Regions from separate parts of the Achromobacter sp. AONIH1 genome, predicted to be linked through region 1. Evidence: predicted binding sites of a transcription regulator. Region 1 holds the regulator's gene; each other region holds the start of a gene.
The links. The regulator LexA, encoded in region 1, represses DNA repair genes until DNA is damaged. The targets are predictions, from matches to a motif close to ACTGTATNNNNATACAGT.
Positions count from the first base shown of each region.

Region 2: C2U31_RS26005 (ATP-dependent helicase) is a predicted target of LexA. The motif match lies at 1,613-1,630, and genes of this name have one in related genera.
Region 3: recA (recombinase RecA) is a predicted target of LexA. The motif match lies at 1,552-1,569, and genes of this name have one in related genera.

Region 1 covers NZ_CP026124.1:5,210,190-5,213,464, forward strand. Annotated here, with positions in the region: gene C2U31_RS23850 (amino acid aminotransferase) at 1-981, shown strand, start outside; gene lexA (transcriptional repressor LexA) at 1,147-1,797, shown strand; gene lon (endopeptidase La) at 2,073-3,275, opposite strand, start outside.
Region 2 covers NZ_CP026124.1:5,703,255-5,706,529, forward strand. Annotated here, with positions in the region: gene C2U31_RS26005 (ATP-dependent helicase) at 1-1,533, opposite strand, end outside; gene C2U31_RS26010 (DUF72 domain-containing protein) at 1,753-2,652, shown strand; gene C2U31_RS26015 (PLP-dependent aminotransferase family protein) at 2,682-3,275, opposite strand, start outside.
Region 3 covers NZ_CP026124.1:3,235,960-3,239,234, forward strand. Annotated here, with positions in the region: gene C2U31_RS14835 (sensor histidine kinase) at 1-559, opposite strand, end outside; gene C2U31_RS14840 (response regulator transcription factor) at 678-1,367, opposite strand; gene recA (recombinase RecA) at 1,732-2,796, shown strand; gene recX (recombination regulator RecX) at 2,916-3,275, shown strand, end outside.

The sequences.
Region 1 (3,275 bases):
ATCGCCGGCTACAACAAGGGCGCGCAGGCGCTGCTGCTGGGCAACGACTCCCCGCTGGCCGCCGCCGGCCGCGTGCTGACCACGCAGGCCCTGGGCGGCACCGGCGCGCTCAAGATCGGCGCCGACTTCCTGCACCAGCTGCTGCCGAGCTCCAAGGTCCTGATCAGCAACCCCAGCTGGGAAAACCACCGCGCCCTGTTCGAGCGCGCCGGCTTCGAAGTCGACACCTACACGTACTATGACGCCGCCACCCGCGGCCTGAACTTCGAAGGCATGCTGGCCGACCTGAAGGCCGCGCCGGCCAAGACCGTCGTCGTGCTGCACGCCTGCTGCCACAACCCGACCGGCGTGGATCCCACGTTCGAGCAGTGGAAGCAGATCGCCGACGTCGTCAAGCAGAACCAGCTGGTCCCGTTCCTGGACATCGCCTACCAGGGCTTCGGCGACGGCCTGCAGGAAGACGCCGCGGTCGTGCGCATGTTCGCCGAGCAGGACCTGACGATGTTCATCAGCTCCTCGTTCTCCAAGTCCTTCTCGCTGTATGGCGAACGCGTCGGCGCCCTGACCGTGGTGGCCGGCAGCAAGGACGAAGCCGTGCGCGTGCTGAGCCAGCTCAAGCGCGTCATCCGCACCAACTACTCCAACCCGCCCACCCACGGCGGCACGGTGGTGTCGACGGTGCTGAACTCGCCCGAACTGTTCTCCCTGTGGGAAGAAGAGCTCGCCGGCATGCGCGACCGCATCCGCCTGATGCGCAAGCAGCTGGTCGAGAAAATCAAGGAACACGGCGGCAAGCAGGACTTCAGCTTCGTCCTGGCCCAGCGCGGCATGTTCTCGTACTCGGGCCTGAGCGCCGCCCAGGTCGACCGCCTGCGCGAAGAGCACGGCGTGTACGCCGTCTCCAGCGGCCGCATCTGCGTCGCCGCGCTGAACAGCGGCAACATCGACAAGGTGGCCAAGGCCATCGCCGCGGTGCTCTGAGCCTGACGCCCGGCGCGGCGCCATGCCGCCGCTGGCAACTGGCGATGCAAGACGGGACCCATGCGGGTCCCGTTTTGTTTTGGCGGCGTGCGCTTGCATTTTTCCGTTATGTCCCCCAGAATGGCGCTGTATATATGTACAGTCCGCAAGCAACGGATCATCGCCATGGCCAGCAAACTCACGGAACGCCAGCAGCAAATCCTCGACCTCATCAGGCAAACCGTCGCGCGCACGGGCTTTCCGCCCACCCGCGCCGAAATTGCCCAGGCGCTGGGTTTCCGCTCCCCCAACGCGGCAGAGGATCACCTCAAGGCATTGGCCCGCAAGGGCGCCATCGAGCTGACCGCCGGCGCCTCGCGCGGCATTCGCCTGAAGGACGCCGCCACGGCGCCAGCGCAGGCCATGCTGCCCCATCCCGCCCTGGCCCAGCTGCTGCTGCCGCTGGTTGGCCGCGTTGCCGCTGGCAGCCCGATCCTGGCGGCCGAGCATGTAGAGCGCGAGGTCGGCGTCGACCCCGGCCTGTTCGCCCAGACACCCGATTACCTGCTGAAAGTGCGCGGCATGAGCATGCGCGACGCCGGCATTCTTGAAGGCGACCTGCTGGCGGTCAAACGCGCCACCGAAGCGCGCAACGGCCAGATCGTGGTCGCCCGCCTGGGCGACGACGTGACGGTCAAGCGCTTGCAGCGCCAGAATGGCCGCCTGGAACTGCTGCCCGAGAACCCGGATTTCGCCCCCATCGTCGTGGACGCCGAACAGGAGTTCGCGCTGGAGGGCATCGCTGTCGGGCTGATCCGCACTCAGGCCCTGCACTGAGCACGCGCCATTGCGGTCGACCTGGGCTTGACCACGCCCGGCTCCCGCAGCATCGATCGCTACACCGCGACAGGAAACCCCGCCATGGCGGGGTTTTTGTTTGGCGATGCGTCAGGGCACGACACCAGGTTGGCCCTGGCACCAGCATGCCCCTCTTATCGGCGCCAGCTCGGCCACACGCTTCATGCCGACGCCATGGCATATCCATCGGAGCCGTCGTTGCCCCTAAAAGAAAAGCGCCGCATAAGCGGCGCTTTTCTTATCTGCTCAGGATATCAGTGCTTGAGCACCGGATCCGTGCTGCCCGGTTCCGCCGGCTTGGCCACCAGCGGTTCCTTGACGGCTTCTTCCTCGGCCAGCGGCTCCGGCAGGCGCTCCAGAGCCAGCTCCAGAACCTTGTCGATCCAGCGCACCGGCACGATTTCCAGATGATTCTTGACGTTGTCCGGAATCTCCGCCAAGTCCTTGACGTTTTCTTCCGGAATCAAGACCGTCTTGATGCCGCCGCGATGCGCGGCCAGCAGCTTTTCCTTCAGGCCGCCGATGGGCAGGACTTCGCCGCGCAGCGTGATCTCGCCGGTCATGGCGACGTCGGCGCGCACCGGGATGCGCGACAGGGCCGACACCATGGCCGTGGTGATCGCGATACCCGCGGACGGACCGTCCTTGGGCGTCGCGCCTTCCGGCACGTGCACGTGCATGTCGTGCTTCTCGAACACGCTGTCCGCGAAGCCCAGGCGCCGGGCGCGCGAGCGCACCACGGTGCGGGCGGCCTCGACCGATTCCTTCATGACGTCGCCGAGCGAGCCCGTGCGCTGGATCACGCCCTTGCCGGGCATGTCCGCCACTTCGATCGTCAGCAGGTCGCCACCGACTTCCGTCCAGGCCAGGCCGGTAACCTGGCCGATCTGGTTTTCCTTCTCGGCCATACCAAACGTGTAGCGACGCACGCCCAGGTAGTCGGACAGATTTTCACCGGTGACGTTGACGACCTTGGCTTCCGCGGTCTTGCCTTCAGCCTTGGCCTTGTCGCTCTGGGTGAGCAGCTGCTTGATGACCTTGCGGCAGATCTTGCCCACTTCACGCTCGAGCGCGCGCACGCCGGCTTCCCGGGTGTAGTAGCGCACGATGTCGCGCAGCGCGGACTCATCGACCGTCAGCTCGTTGTCCTTGACGCCGTTGTTCTTCATCAGCTTGGGCAGCAGATGGTCGCGGGCGATGTGGATCTTTTCCTCTTCCGTGTAACCCGACAGGCGGATCACTTCCATGCGGTCCAGCAGCGCCGGCGGAATATTCAGCGTGTTGCTGGTCGCGACGAACATCACATCGGACAGGTCGAAATCGACCTCGATATAGTGGTCCTGGAACGTGTGGTTCTGTTCGGGATCCAGCACTTCCAGCAGCGCCGACGAAGGATCGCCACGGAAATCCATGCCCAGCTTGTCGATCTCGTCCAGCAGGAACAGCGGGTTGCGCAC
Region 2 (3,275 bases), 490 kb from region 1:
GTCGGCGGGCCATTTCAGCGCGGGATCGCGCAGCGCGGCATAGGTGTCGGCGAAGGCGCCCCAGTCCTGCTGCGCCGCCGCGCCCGGCTTGAACGCGCGCAGGGCCGCCAGCGGCTCGGCCGAGGCCGACATCGCATCCATCAGTTTGCCGGCCGTGGCCGGACCGACGCCCGGCAACAGCTGCGCCACCCGGAAGCCCGCCATGCGGCCGCGCGGATTCTCGGCCCAGCGCAGCAGGGACAGCAGGTCCTTGATGTGGGCCGCCTCCAGGAAGCGCAGTCCGCCGAATTTCACGAAGGGGATATTGCGCCGCGTCAGCTCCAGTTCCAGTGCCGCGCTATGGCTGGCCGAACGGAACAGCGCCGCCTGCGATTTGAGCGTGGCGCCCGCCTCGCGCTGCGCCAGCACCTGGTCGGCAACCCAGCGCGCCTGCCCGGCCTCGTCGCTGACATTGACCATTTCGGGCAGCTGCGAGGATTGCCGGTCGGTCCAGAGATCCTTGGCATAGCGCTCCGCCGCCAATCCGATCACGGCGTTGGACGCGTTCAGGATGGGCTGGGTGGAACGGTAGTTGCGGTCCAGCGTGACCACGCGCGCCGGCTTCGGAAACTGCGTGGGAAAGTCCAGGATGTTGCGCACGGTGGCCGCGCGGAAGGAATAGATCGACTGCGCGTCGTCGCCCACCACGGTCAGGCCGCGCCCGTCCGGCTTCATGGCCAGCAGGATGGCGGATTGCAGGCGATTGGTGTCCTGGTACTCGTCGACCAGCACATGGTCAAAGCGCGCCCCCACATCGGCCGCGATGCCGGGATCGCCCATCATCTCGGCCCAGTACAGCAGCAGGTCGTCGTAATCCAGCGCCTGCTGGTCCTGCTTGGCCGCGACGTAGGCGCGGAACAGGGCCTTGAGCTCGGCCTCCCATTGCGCGCACCACGGAAAGGCGGTCTTGAGCACGTCTTCCACCGGCGCCTGGCTGTTGATCACGCGCGAATAGATGGCCAGGCAGGTGCCCTTGAGCGGAAAGCGCGACTTGGCCGAGGACTGGCCCAGCTCGTGGCGCACCATGCCCATCAGGTCCTCGGCGTCGCCCCGATCCAGGATGGTGAAGGACTCGGACAGGCCGATGCGCAGCGCGCAATCGCGCAGCAGGCGCGCGCCAATGGCATGGAAGGTGCCCGCCCAGGGCAGGGCCGGCGGCTGCTGCGCCGCATGCAGGCGCATCACCCGGTGCAGCACCGCGCCCACGCGGCGCTCCATTTCCAAGGCGGCGCGGCGCGAGAAGGTCAACAACAGCATGCGCTGGGGATCGGCGCCGTTCAGGATCAGATGGGCCACGCGGTGGGCAAGCGTATTGGTCTTGCCCGAACCGGCGCCGGCGATCACCAGCAGCGGGCCGTCCTCGCCGCCGCCCTGCCCGGCGCGGGCCGGGGCCACGCCGAATTCCACCGCCGCGCGCTGGGCGGGGTTGAGGTCCGCCAGGGGATCGGGACGGTCCTGCGGCGCTGATGAAGACGGGGATTGCGTATCGGACATGGGCGGGGGAATGGCAACAGTCCCATGCGCGCCCGCGGCCCGGAAGGCGGGACCGGCCTGGGCGCGCACAGGCCAGACAACTGTTCATATATCCAGCTATCATAACCCGGTGCCCGCTCCGCCACGGCGCCCTTGCCCGGAGCGCCTGAGCGGCCCGTCGCCCCGTCCCGCGCGCCCGACCCGCCCGCGTTTCCTCGTCCTCCATCGCCCTTGCCCACCATGCGCATCCTCACCGGCGCAGCCTCCTGGACCGATCCCACGCTGCTGGCCTGCGGCCGCTTCTATCCGCCGGCCGTGGCCGCCAACGCCGAGGCCCGGCTGCGCTACTACGCGGCGCGCTTCCCGCTGGTCGAGGTCGATTCCAGCTACTACGCGCTGCCCACGGCCGAGAACGCCTGGCGCTGGGACCAGCGCACGCCGGACGGCTTCGTCTTCAATATCAAGGCATTCCGGCTGTTCACCGGCCACCAGACGCCGCTGTCCGCCCTGCCCGCCGACATCCGCGCGGAGCTTGACGGCTGGCCGGCGCCGTTCCTCTACTACAACGACGTGCCCGGCGAGCTGCGCGACGAACTCTGGCGGCGCTACACGCTGGCGCTGGAGCCGCTGCGCCTGCCGGGCAAGCTGGGCGCCGTGCATTTCCAGTTCCCGCCCTGGATACGACGCGACGCGCGCGGCCACGCGGCGCTGGCCGAGGCGGCGCGGCGCATGGACGAGCATCTGATCTCCATCGAGCTGCGCCACCGCAGCTGGTTCGACAGCCCCGCCGCGACGGCCGGCACGCTGGCCCTGCTGCGTGATCTGGGCGCGGTGCACACGGTGGTGGACGCGCCCGCCGGGCCGGAGAACAGCGTGCCCGCCGTCTGGGCAAGCACGCATCCCGAGCTGACGCTGTTGCGGCTGCATGGCCGCAACGCGGCCGCCTGGAACCGGACCACGCAAGCCTCGTCGGGACGCTTCCAGTACGAATATTCCGAGGCCGAGCTGGCGGAACTGGCCGAGCGCTTTTCCCGGCTCGCCGCGCAAAGCGCGCAGGCGCACGCCGTCTTCAACACCAACTTCGAGGACCAGGGCGTGCGCAACGCGGCCGCGTTCGCGGCGGCGCTGCCGGGGTTCTGAGACACGGTCGCCGATGCGCTCTTGGCGGCTCAGGCGCGGGCCGCGCGCGCCGGCTTGCGCGCCACTTCCGCCAGGCTGTCCAGCAGCACCTCGAACTTGCGCGCGATGTCCTGCTCGGGCACGCAGGCAAACCCCAGCAGCAGCCCCGGACGCCGCAGCGCCGGGTCGGCGTAGTAGCGCGACAGCGGACGCGTCAGCACGCCGCGCGCGCGCGCCTCCTCGACCACGCGCAGGTCGTCCATGTCGGGGGGCAGCGTCAGCACCAGGTGCAGCCCGGCCAGGCTGGCGTCGCGATGCAGCCAGTCGGCGCCCAGGCGGCGTTCGATCAGGTTGACCAGCATGGCGCGGCGGCGGCCGTACAGCATCCGCATGCGGCGGATGTGCGCGGCGTAGTGGCCGTCGGCGATAAAGGCCGCGAGCGCGGCATGCGTCATCTGGTGGCCCTCGCGGTACAGCTCGGCGTGCGCCGCCTGGAACGCCGCCACCAGCGGGCGCGGCAGCACCAGATAACCCACGCGCAGCCCCGGGTACAGGGTCTTGCTGAAGGTGCCCATGTAGATCACGGGCGCATCCGGCTCCAGCCCCAGCAGCGAGGCGATGGGCCGCCCCGAGAAGCGGAACTC
Region 3 (3,275 bases), 2.0 Mb from region 1:
GCAGCCGCTGTTGCAGCGCGTTCAGCGGCGCCACGCCGCGCGACAGCCCGAACCACACCAGCAGCACCGCCACGGGCAGCACCACGAACTGCGGGATGATCACGCCCTTGATGATGTCGTTGGCGAGCTGGGTGCGCTTTTCCACCGTCTCGGCCACGATCAGCAGCGCCGGCTGCGTGCTGGGCAGGTTCAGGTCGACCCAGGTGTAGGCCATGCGCACGCCGAAGCCGCGCAGCGTGTCGTCCTCGTACAGCACCTGGCCGGGGCTGGGCTGGCCCACGCTGGCCGGCAGCGGCAGGGCGCGGTCGCCGCCCAGGTACTCGCCGCGGCTGCCCAGCGCCAGCCAGAACACGCTGTCGGTCTCGTCGGCGCGCAGCACCTCGCGCGCGGCGTCGGTCATCTTCAGCGTCGCGCGGCCGTCCTGCGCGTGGACCTGGCGCGTCAGCACGTGCAGATTGTTGGCAAGCGCGCGGTCGTAAGGCACGTTGGCGATGTTCTGGGCGACCACATAGGTGATGGCCACGCTCATGGGCCACAGCAGGAACAGCGGCGCCAGCATCCAGTCCAGGATCTCGCCCAGCAGCGACCGTTGCGGCGGCGCGAAGCTGGGGCCCTTGGCCCCCGCCCGCATGACATCCAGTGCTTCTTGATTGAGCTTTTCGGGATGCTGCGGGGAATCAGCTGGCGAGGTAGGCCGCACCCTGGTCCCGTTCAAGGCAATAGCCCAGGCCGCGCACGGTCACGATCTTCACGCCGCTGGGCTCGAGTTTCTTGCGCAGGCGGTGCACATAGACCTCGATCGCGTTGGTGCTGACTTCCTCGCCCCATTCGCACAGGTGATCGACCAGCTGGGTCTTGCTGACCATGCGGCCGCTGCGCGTGAGCAGGATTTCCAGCAGGCTGACCTCGCGCGCGGACAGGTCCAGCGTCTGCTCGTCGACCATCGCCACGCGGCCGGTCTGGTCGAACACCAGGCGGCCATGCTTGAGCAGCGTGGCGCCGCCGCCGGCGCCCCGGCGGGTCAGCGCGCGAACGCGCGCCTCCAGCTCGGACAGCGCGAAGGGCTTGGCCATGTAGTCGTCGGCGCCCAGGTCCAGGCCTTTGACGCGCTGCTCGATGCTGTCGGCGGCGGTCAGGATCAGGACGGGCAGGGAGGAATTGCGCGCGCGCAGGCGCCGCAGCACTTCCAGGCCCGCCAGATGGGGCAGGCCGAGGTCCAGGATGAGCAGATCGAAGGCCTGGGCGGCCAGCGCGGAATCGGCCGCGAGGCCGTCGCGCACCGCGTCGACCGCGTAGCCATTGTGCCGGAGCGAGCGGGACAAGCCGTCTGCCAGGATACTGTCGTCTTCGGCGATCAGGATACGCATGGGCTGCTGCTAGTGTTGTACGTCCCCCGCGCGATGCCGGTTGCTGCCCTGTCGCCCGCGCGGATTTTTTCTTCTGTCGCGGGCGGTCCGGCGGCGCAATGGGGACGAATCACCGGGGGCGTCTGGAATTCTGTCACAGGGCGCGGCGCTTGCCACTCAGGGTATACGTGGAAAACTCTGGCACACTGTTTTTTTGTACAGTACAATCCGATGCCATAATCTCGACCGACAGAGATCCAGGCCGACGACGATTCCGATCCCCCGTCCTGGACCGAGCAGCAAGATTGTTAACCCCCGTGCTAGCCCCGGGGCGCAAGCCCGAACCCGACCCGCAACCCGATACGTTACACAGACAGGACTTCACATGGACGACAAAACCACCAAGGCCGCTGCCGCGGAAAAGGCCAAGGCGCTCGCCGCCGCGCTTTCGCAGATCGAAAAGCAGTTCGGCAAGGGCTCGATCATGCGCTACGGCGACAACGAAGTCTCCCACGACATCCAGGTGGTTTCCACGGGTTCGCTGGGCCTGGACATCGCGCTGGGCGTCGGTGGCCTGCCGCGCGGCCGCGTGGTCGAGATCTATGGTCCGGAATCGTCGGGCAAGACCACGCTGACGCTGCAGGTGGTCGCTGAAATGCAGAAGCTGGGCGGCACCTGCGCCTTCGTCGACGCCGAACACGCGCTGGACGTGCAGTATGCGTCCAAGCTGGGCGTGAACCTGGCCGACCTGCTGATCTCGCAGCCGGACACGGGCGAGCAGGCGCTGGAAATCACCGACGCGCTGGTGCGCTCGGGTTCGGTCGACCTGATCGTCGTCGACTCCGTCGCCGCGCTGGTGCCGAAGGCCGAAATCGAAGGCGAAATGGGCGATTCGCTGCCCGGCCTGCAGGCCCGCCTGATGAGCCAGGCGCTGCGCAAGTTGACCGCCACCATCAAGAAGACCAACTGCATGGTCATCTTCATCAACCAGATCCGCATGAAGATCGGCGTGATGTTCGGCAACCCCGAAACCACCACCGGCGGCAACGCGCTCAAGTTCTACGCCTCGGTGCGCCTGGACATCCGCCGCATCGGCTCCATCAAGAAGGGCGATGAGGTCGTCGGCAACGAAACCCGCGTCAAGGTCGTCAAGAACAAGGTCGCGCCGCCGTTCAAGCAGGCCGAGTTCGACATCATGTACGGCGCCGGCATCTCGCGCGAAGGCGAAATCATCGACCTGGGCGTGGCCGCCAACGTGGTGGATAAGTCCGGCGCCTGGTACAGCTACAACGGCAACCGCATCGGCCAGGGCAAGGACAATGTCCGCGAATACCTGAAAGAGCACCGCGAGCTGGCGATCGAGATCGAAAACCGCGTGCGCGAGAACCAGGGCGTGGTCAGCCGCGCCGCCGAGTTCGTGCCCACGGCCGAAGACGCCAGCGAAGACTGAGCGTCCTCGTTGCGCCCGGGCTCGCGCGAGCGGGCGCCGGGCGTGTACGGCAGTCGGGCGACGGCAGGTTCCTGGTTCGGGAACCTGCCGTTGTCGTTTTCCTGTCTACACTTCATGCCATGAGCTGGAAACCTTCCGCCAAATCCTCCGAGCATCTGCGCGCCAAGCTGGATGACGAGTTCGAGACCGTGGCCAAGCCGCAAGGCCTGCGCCGCAGCTCCGACGCGCGCCGCGCCGCCGAGCCCGCCGCCGCGCCGGACGAATGGCAGCGCACGTCCGAGCAGCGCGTCCGCGCCGGCGCGCGCCAGACCCGGGCGGATCGCGAGGGCGCCCGCGACGATGTGCGGGACGACGATGGAGCGGACAGCGATCGGACGGGCCGCGACAGGAAGGAGGGCGGTGCGCAGGCCGATGGCGGCAAGCCCGAGCGCAAGGGGCCGTCGCTGAAGATGCGCGCCGTGGGCTATCTGTCGCGCCGC